4 regions of the Blastococcus sp. SYSU DS0510 genome follow, and region 3 is predicted to be linked to each of the others. Evidence: riboswitches for the same ligand, from Rfam matches in the RefSeq annotation. Region 3 holds a riboswitch; each other region holds the start of a gene.
The links. A riboswitch is a leader RNA that binds a small molecule or an ion and turns the genes downstream of it on or off. The one in region 3 is predicted to bind cyclic di-AMP.
Positions count from the first base shown of each region.

Region 1: it holds a riboswitch for cyclic di-AMP, as region 3 does, so the genes downstream of both, ACI79P_RS10360 (NlpC/P60 family protein) here and ACI79P_RS13765 (C40 family peptidase) in region 3, are expected to answer to the same signal.
Region 2: it holds a riboswitch for cyclic di-AMP, as region 3 does, so the genes downstream of both, ACI79P_RS20845 (hypothetical protein) here and ACI79P_RS13765 (C40 family peptidase) in region 3, are expected to answer to the same signal.
Region 4: it holds a riboswitch for cyclic di-AMP, as region 3 does, so the genes downstream of both, ACI79P_RS15205 (LysM peptidoglycan-binding domain-containing protein) here and ACI79P_RS13765 (C40 family peptidase) in region 3, are expected to answer to the same signal.

Region 1 is NZ_JBJHAC010000010.1:121,136-124,990, reverse strand. Features, by position in the region: gene ACI79P_RS10370 (D-alanyl-D-alanine carboxypeptidase family protein) at 1-705, shown strand, start outside; gene ACI79P_RS10365 (hypothetical protein) at 787-1,107, shown strand; cyclic di-AMP (ydaO/yuaA leader) riboswitch at 1,323-1,470, shown strand; gene ACI79P_RS10360 (NlpC/P60 family protein) at 1,616-2,563, shown strand; gene ACI79P_RS10355 (M48 family metallopeptidase) at 2,644-3,855, shown strand, end outside.
Region 2 is NZ_JBJHAC010000037.1:17,610-21,464, forward strand. Features, by position in the region: gene ACI79P_RS20835 (DNA-directed RNA polymerase subunit alpha C-terminal domain-containing protein) at 1-407, shown strand, start outside; gene ACI79P_RS20840 (bifunctional 3'-5' exonuclease/DNA polymerase) at 457-2,031, shown strand; cyclic di-AMP (ydaO/yuaA leader) riboswitch at 2,194-2,320, shown strand; gene ACI79P_RS20845 (hypothetical protein) at 2,591-3,475, shown strand; gene ACI79P_RS20850 (protein kinase domain-containing protein) at 3,724-3,855, shown strand, end outside.
Region 3 is NZ_JBJHAC010000015.1:87,630-91,484, forward strand. Features, by position in the region: gene ACI79P_RS13755 (carboxyl transferase domain-containing protein) at 1-815, opposite strand, end outside; gene ACI79P_RS13760 (helix-turn-helix domain-containing protein) at 1,197-1,850, shown strand; cyclic di-AMP (ydaO/yuaA leader) riboswitch at 2,138-2,295, shown strand; gene ACI79P_RS13765 (C40 family peptidase) at 2,311-2,835, shown strand; gene ACI79P_RS13770 (hemerythrin domain-containing protein) at 2,896-3,378, opposite strand; gene ACI79P_RS13775 (Rieske 2Fe-2S domain-containing protein) at 3,375-3,855, opposite strand, start outside.
Region 4 is NZ_JBJHAC010000018.1:53,743-57,597, forward strand. Features, by position in the region: gene ACI79P_RS15195 (prepilin peptidase) at 9-665, opposite strand; gene ACI79P_RS15200 (class I SAM-dependent methyltransferase) at 788-1,492, shown strand; gene ACI79P_RS15205 (LysM peptidoglycan-binding domain-containing protein) at 1,596-2,468, opposite strand; cyclic di-AMP (ydaO/yuaA leader) riboswitch at 2,533-2,671, opposite strand; RNA gene rnpB (RNase P RNA component class A) at 2,901-3,302, opposite strand; gene ACI79P_RS15215 (DUF222 domain-containing protein) at 3,652-3,855, shown strand, end outside.

The DNA.
Region 1 (3,855 bases), on a different contig from region 3:
TTCGCGCGCACCGTGCCGGTGGACCCCGCCGACGTGCTCCCCGGCGACCTGGTCTTCCTGGGCTCGCCGGAGGGCGGGCTGGGGCACGTGGGCATCGCCCTCGACACGCGGACCATGCTCACCGCGGACGCCCGGGCCGGCGCCGTCGTCGTGCGGACGCTGCCGGGCGACCAGGTGCTGGGGATCGGCCGCCCGGTCCTCGGCCAGCGGGCCCGCGTCGCCGTCCCGGAGCCGGCCGCGGGGGCGTTGCGGAGCGAGTGCGGGAACACCGTCTACCCGCCCAGCTACGACGGCGGCCGGGCCTGGGGCGGCTACCCGAACGGCCTGATCCCGCCGAGCGCGATGTGCCCCCTGGGGGTGGGCGGGCACTCGCTGAGGTGCGACGCGGCCGCGGCCTACCGGGCCATGGCCGCGGCCTACGAGACCGCCTTCGGCCGCCCGCTGTGCATCACCGACTCGTACCGCACCTATGCGTCACAGGTGCGGCTGTACGGGGAGAAGCCGGCGCTGGCCGCCGTGCCGGGCACGAGCAACCACGGCTGGGGCCTGGCGGTCGACCTGTGCGGTGGCGTGCAGTCCTTCGGGACGCCGCAGTACGCGTGGATGGAGGCCAACGCCGGCCGGTTCGGCTACCTGCACCCGACCTGGGCCGACCAGGGGAACGGGCGCGAGGAGCCCTGGCACTGGGAGTACGCCGGCACCTGATGCACCCGTTCCCGGTCGCGCGGCCGGAAATGTCGGTGACCCCTCCTAGCGTGCGCAGCGACTCACGGAGGAGAAGAAGCGATGCTCATCGACTGCGACACCTGCACCGCCCGCGGGACCGGCTGCGCCGACTGCGTCGTCACCGTGCTGCTCGGCGCCCCGCCGGGTTGGCAGGGGGTCGACCCGGTGGTCGTGCCCATGACCGGGCGGGCCCGTGGTGGTCCCGCCGTGGCCGCCGAGGACGTCGTCGTCCCGCCGCCGGGGGTGGTGGTGGAGTTCGACGAGGTCGAGCGCCGGGCCGTGCGGGCGCTCGCCGAGGGCGGCCTGGTGCCCCCGCTGCGTCACCCGAACGGGTCCGGCGGTCACGACGGCGAACGGTCCCGCGGACGGCGCACGGGCTGACGTCCCGGACCGCGCCGACCGGGGCTTCTACCCCGCAGCGGAGCCTCCGGCGGGGAGGCGCGCCCCTGACCTGGGGTTCTCCCTCACGCCGGTTCCTCCAGTGATCATTTGTCACGCAGGTATCACGATCGTTAGGGTTCACGCCGTTCGGCCGGGTGGTCGTCATCCGTCGATGGATGGCCTCGACCGGACACCGCCTAATCACCGCACGGCGCGCACCACCGGCGCCGGAGGTGTACCGGGGACCCACCGCAGTTCTGGGGTGAGTTCCCCCGCAGCCGGCCCGCCGGTGCGCGGGGGATAGGGCCAGTCTTCCCAGCCCGAACCCGTCAGCTAACTCGGTCGGCGGTTGCAGAGGAAGAACGGAGAGCCGCCGCACGTGGCGACCCCTCACGCACTGCTGACGCACGCCCCCGAACAGCTCGGCACCGCCGACCGGTGCAGCTCCTCCCACGCCCGTCGCTCCGGGCCCCTCCGCTCCGGATTGCTGGTCACCGCCGTCGCGGCCATGACCGTCACCATCCTCCCGGGCACGGCGTCGGCCGTCCCCGGCACGGCCGACGCGGTCGCCGCCCAGGTGGCCCGGGCCAGCCACGAGCTCGAGGTCGTCTCCGAGGAGCTCAACGAGGCCAAGGTCGTCCTCGCCGGCCACCAGCGCGACGCGGAGGCCGCGAGCGAGGCCACCGCCGAGGCGGAGGCCCGGCTCGGTTCCCTCGACGGGCACATCCGCCGGCTGGCCCGCAGCGCCTACACCGGCAGCGGCATGTCGCCGCTGGACGTCCTGCTGACCAGCGATTCGGCCGACCAGCTCGTCGACCAGCTGGGCACCCTCGACGCCATCGCCGGGCACACCAACGACGTGCTCACCGAGGTGTCGCAGGCCGCCGAGGACGCCGAGGAGTCCCGCGAGGCAGCCGAGAAGGCCGCCGCGGACGCCCAGCGGACGGTGGAGGAGATCGCCGCCCGGCAGGAGGAGCTGGAGGCGAAGATCGCCGAGTACCAGCGCCGCTACGAGGAGCTCACCGCGCCGCAGCGGGAGCAGGTGGCGCAGGCGCACGGCGGGGCCGGCCTCCCGGCGCCCAGCGGCGTCGTCGCGCCGAGCTCGGCGGCCCAGGCCGCGGTGAACGCGGCGCTGGCCCAGATCGGCGACCCGTACGTCTGGGGCGCCGGCGGCCCCGACGCCTTCGACTGCTCCGGCCTGACCTCCTACGCCTACGCCGCGGCGGGCGTGACGCTCCCGCACTCGAGCCGGTCGCAGAGCCAGATGGGCAAGCCCGTCTCGCGCAGCGAGCTGCAGCCCGGTGACCTGGTGTTCTTCTACAGCCCGGTCAGCCACGTCGGCATGTACGTCGGCAACGGCCAGATGGTGCACGCCTCGACCTCCGGCCAGCCGGTGAAGGTGGCGAGCCTGGATTCGATGGGCAACTACAACGGAGCCCGTCGCATCGCCGGCTGACCGCCACCGGCCCTCTGTGGTCCGGCGGCCGGCCCGTCCGGAGGCGAGGACGACGGCGTCGGCTCACTAGGATCGGCCGGGTGAGCGTTCGCCGGGCCGCCCTGGTGGCCGCGGCCCTCCTCGGGATCGCCGTCGTCGTCGTGATCGCCGTCCGCACCCCGTGGACCGTCCTGCCGGAACCGCCCGGCGGCTACACCGAGCCCGACCCGACCGCCGGCCTCGACCCGGCCCGGATCGAGCGCGCCGAGGCGTTCGCGGCCGCGCTGCGGCCGGCGTCGCTGGTCTCCCTGCTGCTGAGCCTGGGGGTGTCGGCGGTGCTCGGCCTGACCCCGCTGGGCGCCCGCCTGATGCAGGCCGTCGCGGCGCGGGTGGGCGACCGGTGGTTCGTCCAGGTGCTGGTAGGGGTGCCGGTCCTGCTCCTGCTGGGACGCCTGGCCACCCTGCCGCTCTCGGCCTACGCCGAGTCGGTGCGCACCCGCTACGGGCTCTCCACCCGCGGGTGGTGGCTCTGGCTGCGCGACGTCGCGGTCTCCCTGGCGATCAGCGTGGCGTTGACCGTGGTCGTGGTGCTGGCGTTCCTCTGGCTGGTCCGCCGGGCGCCGCGCACGTGGTGGGCGTGGGCGGGGGCGGCCGTCTCCGGCCTGGTGGTCGCCGGCTCGTTCCTGTACCCGGTGGTCATCGAGCCGGCGTTCAACACCTTCGATCCCCTGCCGGCGGGGGAGCTGCGCAGCGACCTGCTGGCGCTCGCGGAGCAGAACGGCACCCCGGTGCAGGACGTGCTGGTCTCCGACGCGTCCCGGCGGACGACGGCGCTCAACGCCTACGTCTCCGGCTTCGGCTCCACCCGGCGCATCGTGGTCTACGACACGCTCCTCGGGGAGCTGCCCGACGCGGAGATCGAGTCGATCGTCGCCCACGAACTGGGGCACGTCGCGGCCGACGACGTCCTGACCGGCACGCTCATGGGGGCGCTGGGTGCGGGCGCGGCGACCGCGCTGCTCGGCTGGCTGCTGTCCTGGGCACCGCTGCTCCGCCGGGCTGGGGTCGAGCGGCCCGGTGACCCGCGGGTCGTGCCGCTGCTGCTGTTCCTCGTCGCCGTCGGCGGGCTGCTCGGCACACCGGTGCAGAACCTGGTGTCCCGCCAGATCGAGCAGCGCGCCGACGTGCACGCCCTCGAGCTCACCCGCGACCCGGAGGCGTTCATCGACATGCAGCGTCGGCTCGCCGCGACCAACCTCGGCGACCCCGATCCTCCGGCGGCCTGGCACTGGTTCTTCGGCAGCCACCCCACC
Region 2 (3,855 bases), on a different contig from region 3:
TCCGGGCCGTCGTCCCCGAGCCGCCCGCCCGGCTGCGGGGCGCCGGCGACCGGCCCGGTGCGGCGGCGCGGGACGGCGAGGGACCGGTGGCGCCGGCCATCCCGTCGTTCGAGTCGCTGCGGGGGCCGCGGCGCCGGTCGGCGGTCGACCTCCTGCTGCCCGAGGCCCCGGAGCGGCGGGAGGCCCGGGAGCAACAGGCCGTTCCCTCCCCGCCCCCCGCGCCGCCCCGGCCCGTCGCCCCCGCCGGCCGCTCCACGCCGGGCGGGGCCGGGGACCCTCCCGCCGTCCGCCCGCCCGACTACGCCGACCTGCTCCGCCTGGGCGTGCACGTCGCCCGCGCGGTCCTGGTCCTCCCGGCGCGCTGCCTGCACCGGCTGCTCGGCCGGGGCGCCCCGCCGACCCCGTAGGCCCGGGGCGCGGGTGGAGCGGGTCCTGCTCCGGCGCAGTTGTGAGGCGGTGGAGGCCGTCGAGCTCGACGCAGACGGGGCGACCGGCGCGCGGCTGGACCGGGCGGCGCTGGCCGGGTACGTGCGTCGGCGCGAGACGGGCCCCGCGCCGGTCCGCTGGGTGTGGGACGACACCACCCGCTGGTACCCGGCGCTGCTCGCGGCCGGGGTCCGGGTGGAGCGCTGCAGCGACCTGCGGCTGGGCCACGCGATCCTGCGGCGGTCGCCGTTCGCCACCCAGGAGCTGCTGGCCGGGGAGGACACCCCGGGCTGGGACGCGCTGGCGCCCGGCCCGCCGCCGGAGTCGGCCCTGTTCCCGCTGGCCGACCCCGCCGACCTCCTCGACCCGCTGGCCGAGCACCGGCGCCAGCAGGCGACCGTGGCCGCCTCGCCGGAACGGGACCGGCTCGCCCTGCTGCTGGCCGCGGAGTCCTCCGGTGCGCTGGTCGCGGCCGAGCTCGCGCACACCGGGCTGCCGTGGCGCACCGACGTGCACGAGCGCCTGCTGACCGGCCTGCTCGGCCTGCGCCCGCCGGCCGGTGGTCGCCCGGCGGTCCTCGAGCGGCTGCTGGGCGAGGTCCGGAGGTCGTTCGGGGCGCCGGCGCTCAACCCCGACTCGCCCGGCGAGCTGCTGCGGGTCCTGCAGCACGCCGGGCTGCCGATCGCCGATACCCGGTCCTGGACGCTGGAGCAGCTGGACCACCCCGGCATCCCGGCCCTGCTGGAGTACCGGAAGCTGTCCCGGCTGCTCGCGGCCAACGGGTGGGCGTGGCTGGACACCTGGGTGCGCGACGGCCGGTTCCGCGCGGTCTTCGTCCCCGGCGGGGTGGTGACCGGGCGGTGGGCGTCCTCCGGGGGCGGGGCGCTCTCGGTGCCCACCGTCGTCCGGCCCGCGGCGGTCGCCGACCAGGGGTGGCGGTTCGTCGTCGCCGACGTCGCCCAGCTGGAGCCGCGGGTGCTGGCGGGGATGAGCGGGGACGGCGCCATGGCCCAGGCGGCGCGGGCCGCCGACCTCTACGCGGGGATGGTCGCCGCGGGCACCGTGGCCACCCGGGCCGACGCCAAGCTCGGCATCCTCGGCGCGATGTACGGCGGCACCCGGGGTGAGAGCGGGCGCATGATGCCCCGGCTGGCGCGCCGCTACCCCCGCGCCATCGGGCTGGTGGAGGACGCCGCCCGCGCCGGGGAGCGCGGCGAGGTGGTGCACACCCTGCTCGGCCGGGGGTCGCCGCGGCCCGGGGCGTGGCCGCACGAGGAAGGGGACCGGGCCCGGCGCGCCTGGGGCCGGTTCACCCGCAACTTCGTCGTCCAGGGCACGGGCGCGGAGTGGGCGCTGTGCTGGCTGGCCGACCTCCGCAACCGGCTGTGGCGGCTCGGGGACGGCGACACCGTCGGCGCGCGGCCGCACCTGGCGTTCTTCCTCCACGACGAGGTGGTGGTGCACACGCCCGAGCACCTGGCCGACGAGGTGGCCGAGGCGGTCCGCGCGGCGGCGGCGACCGCCGGGCGGCTGCTGTTCGGCGCCTTTCCCGTCGACTTCCCGCTCGACGTCGCCGTCGTGCGGTCCTGGGCGGACGCCGGCTGACGCGCGCCCGCGCTACACCACCGACCGGGCCGGCGGCCCACCGCGACACACGTCACGTCCTGGAAATCGGCGCCTGCGGATTGTCACGACTGCATAACGACGGTTACGGTGGCTGGGCCCGGCCGGTCGTTCTCTCCCCGCCAGGGGAGGTCCGCCGGGCGCCGCCGAGCCGTCCTCCGGGACGGGCCGGGGACCCACCGCAGCACTGGGGTGAATCGCGCGCCGACCACGTGACGGCGCGGGTAGGGCGACTTCCTGCGCCCGAATCCGTCAGCTAACCCGGTAGGCGGCACCACGGAAGAAACGGAGAGCCGCCCCGAATGGCGCGCCCCTGCACCGCCGCACGACCCCGCGCCCGCCGGCACCGCCGCCTCCGGGCCCGTCCGCGGATCTGATCGCACGCGCCGCCCGGCGCCCCGCCGGTCGCCCGCCGACCCGCACCGGCCTCCCCGCCGCTGCGTGCCGGCCCCGCGATCCGCGCCCGGGCCCGCTGTCCGCATCCTCCGCGGTCCGCCGTCACCGGCCGACCGCGCCCCACACCCCGGAGCACCCGAACACCATGGATCCCCGCACCACCACCGGCCGACGCGGCCCGCTCGCCCTTCGCCGCCCGCCGGCGTCCGTCCGCCGGCCGGCTCTCTACCTCGCCGTCGCGGTCGCCGGCGCCGTCCTGGTCAACGGCCTCGTCGGTACCGACCCGGCCGTCCAGGCCGAGGCCACCACCTCCGAGTCGGTCAGCGTCGCCCAGGAACTGGGCCTCTCCGCGCAGTCGGGCCCCGTCGACGTCACCGAGGACCTGGAGCCGCTGGAGGACCTGGCGGCCAGCCGCAGCACGCGCGAGGCCGACCAGGCCGCCGCGCAGCAGGCCCAGGCCGCCGCCGACCAGGCGGAGCTGGACCGGCAGAAGGCGGAGGCGGAGGCCGTGGCCCGCGCCGAGGCCGAGAAGAAGGCGGCCGAGGAGGCCGCGGCGGCGGAGGCCGCGGCGGCCGAGCAGGCCCACGAGCACGTCCCGGCGGCCCCGGCCAGCCCGACGCAGCAGGCGCGGGCGGCAGCCACCGCCGCCGCCTCGGTGGCGGCCTCCGCCGTCGCCCGCATCACCAACAGCTCCGGCAGCGTGCGCCCGCAGGTCCAGGCCGCGGCCGACGCCGTGGTCAGCAACGTGCCCGGCGCCGCGGGGATCACCCTGGGCGGCACCCGGCCCAGCGCCGCCGACCCGGGCGGGCACCCCTCGGGGCTGGCGCTGGACTACATGGTGATGTCGAACGCCGCCCTCGGGGACGCCATCGTCGAGTACCACCGCGCGCACTGGGCCGAGCTCGGCGTGGACTACCTGATCTGGGAGCAGCGGATGCTCTCCTCGCCGGGCGGCTCCTGGCAGGCCATGGAGGACCGCGGCAGCGGCACGGCGAACCACTTCGACCACGTGCACGTCAACTACAACTGAGCACTCCCGCAGCGGCTGCCAGCTGACCCGGCGGATCCCGGCCGGGTGCCTGCGTGCTGTCCCTCTCGGAGCGGATCCCGCGTGCCGGTAGGGCGGTCGGCCCGGCCGACCGCCGCTCGCAACCTCGTCGGGCGTGTCGTGGTTCAGGCCCCCTCGTGGTGGGCACCCATGAGAGGCGCACGGGCACGCGAGGACGCACGGGGTGGACCTCGCGAGCACCGACACGAGGAGATTCGGGAGATTCGGGAGTGACCACGGCCGGAACCAGCCGACGATGCCTGGACGGCCGCTACCAGCTCCACGAACTCATCGCCGTCGGTGGCATGGGCGAGGTCTGGCGGGGCAGTGACCAGCAGCTGCACCGGACGGTGGCGGTCAAG
Region 3 (3,855 bases):
GAGACGAGGTACTCCACCGTGGCCAGGCCGCGGAAGCCGTCGCCGACGATTCCGCGCGCCGCCGTGGCCAGCCGCGCGCGGACGGCGTCGGGCAGGCGCGGCGCGGGGGCGATCTCGACGACCTTCTGCCGGTTGCGCTGCAGGGAGCAGTCCCGGTCGCCGAGGGCGACGACGCCGCCCCGCCCGTCTCCCAGCAGCTGCACCTCGATGTGGCGGGCGCGCTCGAACAACTCCTCGGCCAGCAGGTCACCGTTGCCGAACGCGACCCGCGCCTCGCCCCGCACCGCCGCCACGGCTGCGGCGACGTCGTCACCCCGGCGCACCACCCGGGTGGCCCGCCCCCCTCCGCCGAACCGGGCCTTGAGCATGATCGCGCCGACCTCGTCGAGCAGGTCAGCGACCGCCGCCGCGTCCCCGTCGGCCGCGCGCAGGACGGGCACGCCGGCCTTCGCCGCCCGTGCGCGGGTGAGCGACTTGTCGCCCAGTACGGCCAGGTCCTCGGCGCTCGGCCCGACGACGGTGAGGCCGGCCTGCGCGCACGCACGGGTCAGGTCGGGGGTCTCGGAGAGGAAGCCGTAGCCGGGGTGGACGAGGTCGCAGCCGGTGGCGAGCGCGGCCTGCACGATCGCCGCGGCGTCGAGGTAGGCGGCCGGCCCGCTGCCGGGGAGGACGTGCGTCTCGTCGGCGGCGGCCAGGTGGGGGGCGTCGGGCTCGTCGGCGGCGGTGACGGCCACCGAGGTCAGCGCCTCGGCGGCGGCGGCGCGGGCGATGCGGACGGCGATCTCGCCGCGGTTGGCGATGAGCAGGCGGGCCACCCGGGGATGCTCGCACGCGCCCCGGACGGCGCCGTGGCCCCGGTCACCGCGGCCGGGCAGCTCCGCTGCTCAGCCCGCCACAGGTTCTCCGGAGACAGTCGCCCTCTGCCCCGCCGGAGTGGGCAGAGCGTGAGCACCCGACCGACACCTCCCCGGCACAGTCGCCTTCTGCCCCGCCGGAGTGGGCAGAGAGTGAGCGCGCCACCGAGATGTCCGGGGCACGGTCGCCCTCTGCCCCGCCGGAGTGGGCAGAGAGTGAGCGCCCGACCGACACCACCGGGGCACAGTCGCCCTCTGCCCCGCCGGTGTGGGCAGAGGGCGACTGTCCACAGATGGTCACCAGGGGTCGTGCCCCACCGCTCCGGTGGAGAGGCTCGGCCGGTGACAGACGACGGTGGGCCGGCGGAGTTCGACCTGTGCGGTCTGGTGCGGCGGATCCGCCGCCGGGCGGACCTGTCCCAGCGCGAACTGGCGGCGCGGTTGGGCGTCTCCAAATCGACCGTGGCGGCCGTGGAGTCCGGCGACCGTGGCATGGACGCCGGGATGCTGGCGGCCGCCGCGCGGCTCGCCGGCCTCCGGCTCGGCCTGCTCGACGCCGCGGGACGACCGGTCGCCGGCATGGCGGCGGGCACGGTCCGCGACAGGGTCGGCCGACGGTTCCCCGCCCATCTCGACACGATGCTGAGCGAGGAGCGCGCCTCGCGGTGGGAGCACCAGCCCCGGCGACCACGACCGACGTACACCTTCGACCGTCGAAGCCCCTGGGTGGACTCCGCCGACCGCGAGCGCGACCGCCCGGACGACCACCTCGTCCCCCGGCCCGGCGACTCCCCGGAGGAGCGCGCCGCCGCCCGTCGGGCGGCCGCCGCCCGACGGCGGCAGGAGGAGCTTCGGCGGCGATTCGAGTCGGGAGCCTTCCGGCACCTCGACGACGGCTGGTCGTGCGCGTGCCCACCGGCATGCGACGAGCTCGACGACAGGAGCGGCCGGCCGGTGCACGTCGAGGACTGCCCGTGCGGCTGCGACGTCGGCTGAGGAAGCGACTACGAGATCGGAGTGGACGAGCACGCAGAGTGCAGGAGCGCCGCCATCCGGAGAAGTACAGGGCCGAACACGCCCCGTCACGAGGAGCAGAGGCGGCCCGCCCGGGGCCGACGGATCTCCCGTGGTCGGCCCGCGAGTCGCGGTCCCGAGGCCCCCGCGCGAGCTCCGCTTCGCGACCCCGGCGCGTGGCGTGTGGCCGTTTTGTGACCTTTCCGTGACCGACCTAGCGTCGTCGCCGGTCCGGCCGGGCTCCCCCGTCACCACCCCCGGTGACACCCGGACGGACACCGCCGAACCGGGCTCCGGCGCACGCCGGAGCCCGGACCGGGGACCCACCGCAGTAGTGGGGTGAAGCGCCACCGGCCTGTCCGGGGCGCCGGGCGCGTTCCCCGCCCGAACCCGTCAGCTCACCCGGTAGGCGGTTGTCGGAGAACAGGAGAAACCGTCGTCCATGACGACCACTCGTACGACCACCACCCGTCGCTCGCTCCGCGGAGCGACGCTCGCGCTCCTCACCGGTGCGGGGATCGCCCTCACCCCGTTCACCGCCACCGCCTCCACCGGTGACGGCGGCGGCGGCACCGGCACCGGCACCGTCGTCACCACCACCGCCGTCGCCCCCAACCACGCCGCGCAGGTTGCCGTCGACACCGCGCTGGCGCAGCAGGGGAAGCCCTACATCTGGGGCGGCACCGGCCCGGGCGGCTACGACTGCTCCGGCCTCACCTGGTCGGCCTACCAGGCGGCGGGCATCGAGATCCCGCGGACCTCCCGCGCCCAGTCGACCGCCGGCTACTACGTGGACCGGGCCTCCCTGCAGCCCGGCGACCTGATCTTCTTCTACGACCCGGTCGGCCACGTCGGCATGTACATCGGCGACGGCCTGATGGTGCACTCCTCGACCTTCGGCAACCCGGTCGCGGTCGTGCCCGTCGACAGCATGTGGGGCTACAACACCGCGCGCCGCATCGTCTGAGTAGCGCCTGCGACGGCGGGTCCCCGGTCGTCCGCGCACGACCGGGAACCCGCCGCGCGGCTACACGTGGCGCAGGGTCGCGCGCTTCAGCCGGATGATCAGCCGCATCCCACCGGACTCGGCCAGCTCCTGCTTCCGCGCGCGCAGCTGCTCACCGAGCTCCTCGAGGCGCTCCTCCCCCAGCGCGTGCGACTGGGGGAACATCCGCTCCTCCTCCTCCATCGTGTGGTGGCGCACCGTCTTCTCCAGCATGCGCACCTCGGTGGTGAACTGCGGGTCGGTGACGTCCATGCGCATGACGGTGGCGACCTGGTCGTCGATCTGCCGGTGCTCGGCGTGCGCGAGGGCCAGCAACGGGGAGACGTCGGGGACGGCGGGGTAGAAGAGCTCGTCCTCGATCTGGGCGTGGATCTCGATCTCGCGCAGGAACTCGTCCCGGAGCTCCTCCCGGCGGGCGGCCTGCGTCTCGGTCGTCTCCGCCAGCTCGCGCAGCAGCCCGCGCAGCACGTCGTGGTGCGCGATCAGGACCTCGTCGGCCTTCACCGGGACGCCTCCTCCACCGTGGTCACGGCCGTCGGGGTGCGCCAACGGGCCCGCCGCCGCACCTCCACCGCGCCGTCGCGGACGCGGGTGTCGTAGCAGGGCAGCGGCGCCGTGGACGGCCCCTGCGCCGGCTCCCCGGTGTCGAGGTCGAACCGCGACCCGTGCCACGGGCACACCAGCTCCTCCCGGTGCAGCCACCCCTCCCCCATCGGGCCGCCCAGGTGCGGGCAGCGCCCGCCCAGCGCGCGCACCTCGTCCTCGGTGCGGATCAGCACGACCGGCACCCCGTCGGCGTCGACGTCGAACGGCTCGCCGTCGGGGAGGTCGGCGAGCCGGGCCACCGGCGTGAACCTGCGGGGCGACCGGCCGGCCGCGGAGTGGTCGACACCCAGCCGGTGACGGTAGGAGAGCGCACCGCCCAGGTAGCCGCTGGCCAGGACGATCGCGTAGCCCGCGGCGGCAGTGACCCGGGCCCGC
Region 4 (3,855 bases), on a different contig from region 3:
TGAGCGGATCAGCCGAGCAGGGCGCCGCTCCACCCGACGGCCATAGCGGCCCCGGCGAGCATCGCCGGCCCGAACGGCAGCTCGGTCCGCCGGCCGACGCGCCGGGTCAGGAGCAGGAGCAGGGCGACCGCCGCCTGCACCACGAAGCCGGCGACCGCGCCCAGGAGCACCGCGTCCCAGCCGAGCCAGCCCAGCGGCAGGCCGATCAGGGCGGCGAGCTTGACGTCGCCCATGCCGAGGCCGGCGGGCGAGATCAGCGCCATCACCAGGAAGCCGCAGAAGAGGGCGGCGGCCGCCAGCCCGGCGCGCAGCAGCGGGTCCCAGGTGCCCTGCGTCGCCGCGGCGACGAGGAGCAGGCCCGCGGTGGCGACGGCCGCCGGCCCGGTCACCCGGTTGGGCAGCAGCCGGTGGCGCAGGTCGACCAGCGCGAGGAGGACCCCTGCGCCGGCCACGACCAGGAAGGCCGGCAGCGCCCGGTCCGCACCGATCCGCAGGGCGACGAGCGCGAAGAGCGCCCCCGTCAGCAGCTCGGTGAGCGGGACCGGCAGCGCCCGCCGGGGACGGGGTTCCCCACCGTCCCACGGGAAGGTCGCGGCGAGCCGGTCGGCCACCGCGCCGGTGAGCACGCCCAGCAGCGCGGCCACCGCGACCGCCGCGGCGGTCACCGGCCGGCGGAGGGGGTCTCGACGATCACGGCGCACACCCTGGCACAGCGCGGTGGGCGGACCGGGCAGGCGGCGCCGCCGGACGGTGGGCGGACTCCCGGCCGGTGGGCCACACTCCGGACGTGACAGTGGACGAGGGCACCACCCAGCGGACAGCGGCGGTCTGGTCCTACCAGGGGCACGGCGTGCACGCCGCACCCGGCGTGCACGAGTACGCGCTCGAACTGGTCCGGCAGCAGCTGCCCGAGGGCGGCCGGATCCTCGAGGTGGGCGCCGGCTGCGGTGCGCTGGCGTGCCGGCTGCGAGAGGCGGGCTTCGACGTCGTCCCCACCGACCTGGACCCGCCGCACGACTGGATCCACCGCCTCGACCTCGACGACCCGCAGTGGACCGAGGCGACCCGCGGCCCGTTCGACATGGTGGTCTGCGTCGAGACGCTGGAGCACGTCGAGAACCCGCGGCAGGTGCTGCGCTCCATCCGGGCGCTGCTGGAGCCCGGCGGCAAGCTGCTGGTCAGCACGCCCAACGTCGGCCACCCGCACTCGCGGCTCAAGATGTTCCTGCGCGGCGCGCCGTTCATCTTCGGGCCGGGGCACTACTACCAGCCCGGCCACATCTCGATCCTCCCCGACTGGATGCTCGTCGAGCACATCCGGACGGCGGGGTTCGGCGACATCACCGTCACCAGCGGGGGGTCGACCTGGTACGTGGGCCTGCGGAAGGTGGCGCACCGGATCGAGACGGCGCTGCTGTGGGCGATCGGGCTGCGGCCGCGGGCGGAGTCGGGCGAGGGCATCTGCACCTTCGTCACCGCCGTCGCCGTCTGACCGGGTCGGCCGGGGCTGACCGGCGTACGACAGTACCTCGACGGACGAGCGCCCCCCACCCGGGATCCGGGCAGGGGGCGCTCGTCGTCGTGCGGTGTGGTGGTTACGGCAGGAAGGTCACGTGCGGGTGGTCCATGTGGTTGGCCGTGGGCGAGCCACGGTCCTCCATGCCCTGCCAGGCCCAGCCGGTCCACGTACCGGCGATCCGCTGCTCCCAGATCACGTACTCCACGCCGAGCCGGGCCGCGTTGTCGATCACGTACTGGGCGACGGCGTCACCCTTGGCCGAGTCGGCGTAGACCATGAAGTCGGCCGCGAGGCCCGCGGTGGGGCTGTGGCCGGGGCGGGTGAGCACCGTCCCGACGCCGTGCACCTCGGCGATCTCCTGGACGTCGGGGCGGACGTGCGCGTCCCACTGGTCGTAGGCCGCCGACGTCGCCGCCGGGGCGGAGGCCGGAGCCGGGGCGGGGGCCGGAGCCGGGGCCGGCGCGGGAGCCGGAGCCGGGGCGGGCCGCTCGTCCCGGCTGGCGCGCTCGGGGGCCAGTCCCCCGCCGCTGAGGGCGAGGACCTGACCGACCCGCAGCACGTTCGCGTCGGGGCCGATGACGCCGAGGTTCAGGGCGTGCAGGTCCTGCCACGTGGTGCCGTGGCGGGCCGCGATCTTGCCGAGCGTGTCGCCGGCGACCACGGTGTACGACCCCGTCGCGACAGCGGGCGCCGCTGCCGGCGCGGCGCCGCCGCCGCCGATGGTGAGGACCTGGCCGACGCGGAGCAGGTTGGGGTTCCCGCCGATCGTGTCGCGGTTGGCGTCGTAGATGCTGCGCCAGGTGGTGCCGTGCTCGGCCGCGAGCTTGCTGAGGGTGTCGCCGGGGCTGACCGTGTGCGCGCCGGGGTGGGCGGCCGCGGAGCCCATGGTCCCGAGTGTGAGGGCCGAGGCCGCGGCGAGGACGACGGCCGGGTACGCCACGGTGGTCATGGCGCGGTTGCGGGAGGGACGACGGTGCCGCCCCACGGTGCGATGGCTGTTGGGCATGGAGTGGTGAGCCTCTCGCCGCCTGCGGGGTTAGCTGTCGGGTTCGGGCGAGAGCTGCCCGGCCGCGCATGGCGCGGCTTCACCCCGAGGTCCCGGAGGGGCCACGAACGGTGGGTCCCCCGCGCCTGCCCGTGCGTCTATGACTCCGGGGTGGCCGTGGGCAGGTTCGGCGGGCGGCCATCCGGGCCCGCCGATCGGCGGACGGAGGGAACGGTAGGTATCAGGATCGGCTCGCCACAGGTCGGACCGGTCCTTTTCGCGGACCCTCCGCACGGCCGCACGGGGCGTCACCAACCGTGCGCGCAGCGCCTCCGTTCACCCGTCCGGGTGACGTCCCCGACGGACCGGGGCGGGCGGCCGCCGGTGGGCGGGGGACGGACGAGTCGGCCTGTACGCCGGGTTCTGTCCACGGGCGCCTCGCGGCCTCCCGATGGGCGGTCATCCATCTAGGCCTGCCGTTGCCGGCAGGCTCCAGCGGTCTACCCGCAGGCTCGGGCGGGCCGCCCTCGAACGCCTGCGCGGAGCGGCGGCGAACCGCCGATCCTTCTTGACCTAGCTCCGGGTGGGGTTTACCGAGCCACGCCGGTCACCCGGCGTGCTGGTGGTCTCTTACACCACCGTTTCACCCTTACCGGCGCGAACGCCGGCGGTCTGTTTTCTGTGGCACTGTCCCGCGGGTCACCCCGGGTCGCTGTTAACGACCACCCTGCCCTGTGGAGCCCGGACGTTCCTCGGCGACGGGGTCTCCCCCGCCGACGCGACCGCCCGGCCGACTCGTCCGTCGTGCCCTGGAGTGTAGGGCGCCCGGCACATGGATCCCGCAGCGCGCGGGTACACGACGTCGATCCCCGCACCACCCGATGGAGGAGGACGTCATGGGACTCATCTCAGGACTGGTCAAGGCCAACCTGCTCAAGCGACTGCTGAGCCGTTTCAGTCGTCGCGGACGCTGACGGCCCAGCGGAGCGGACGCGCCCTGACCGCGGTGGCCGCGGTGGCCGCGCACGCTGCCGCGGTCGTAGGCGCCTGACCGGTCGCCGGCCCGCGGTGGGCGCCCCCCGGCGGCGCGCCTCGCGCTCGCCCTGGTCGGGCCGGAAGTGTCGTACGCCCCGCCTAGCCTGCGGGTATGTCGGTGGTCGGGTTCGCGGTCGGGGTGACGGTGTCACCGGTGGACCCGTTCCCATCCGAGTGGGAGCTCGCCGATCCGGAGCCGCGGCGGTTCGACGAGCCGCTGTCGGCGTGGCTGCCCGCCCGTCGCAGCGCCGGGGAGGTCGCGGATCTGCTGGGGCAGATCGTGGCCGCCGAAGCGCGGCTGGCGGCGCTGCGGGTG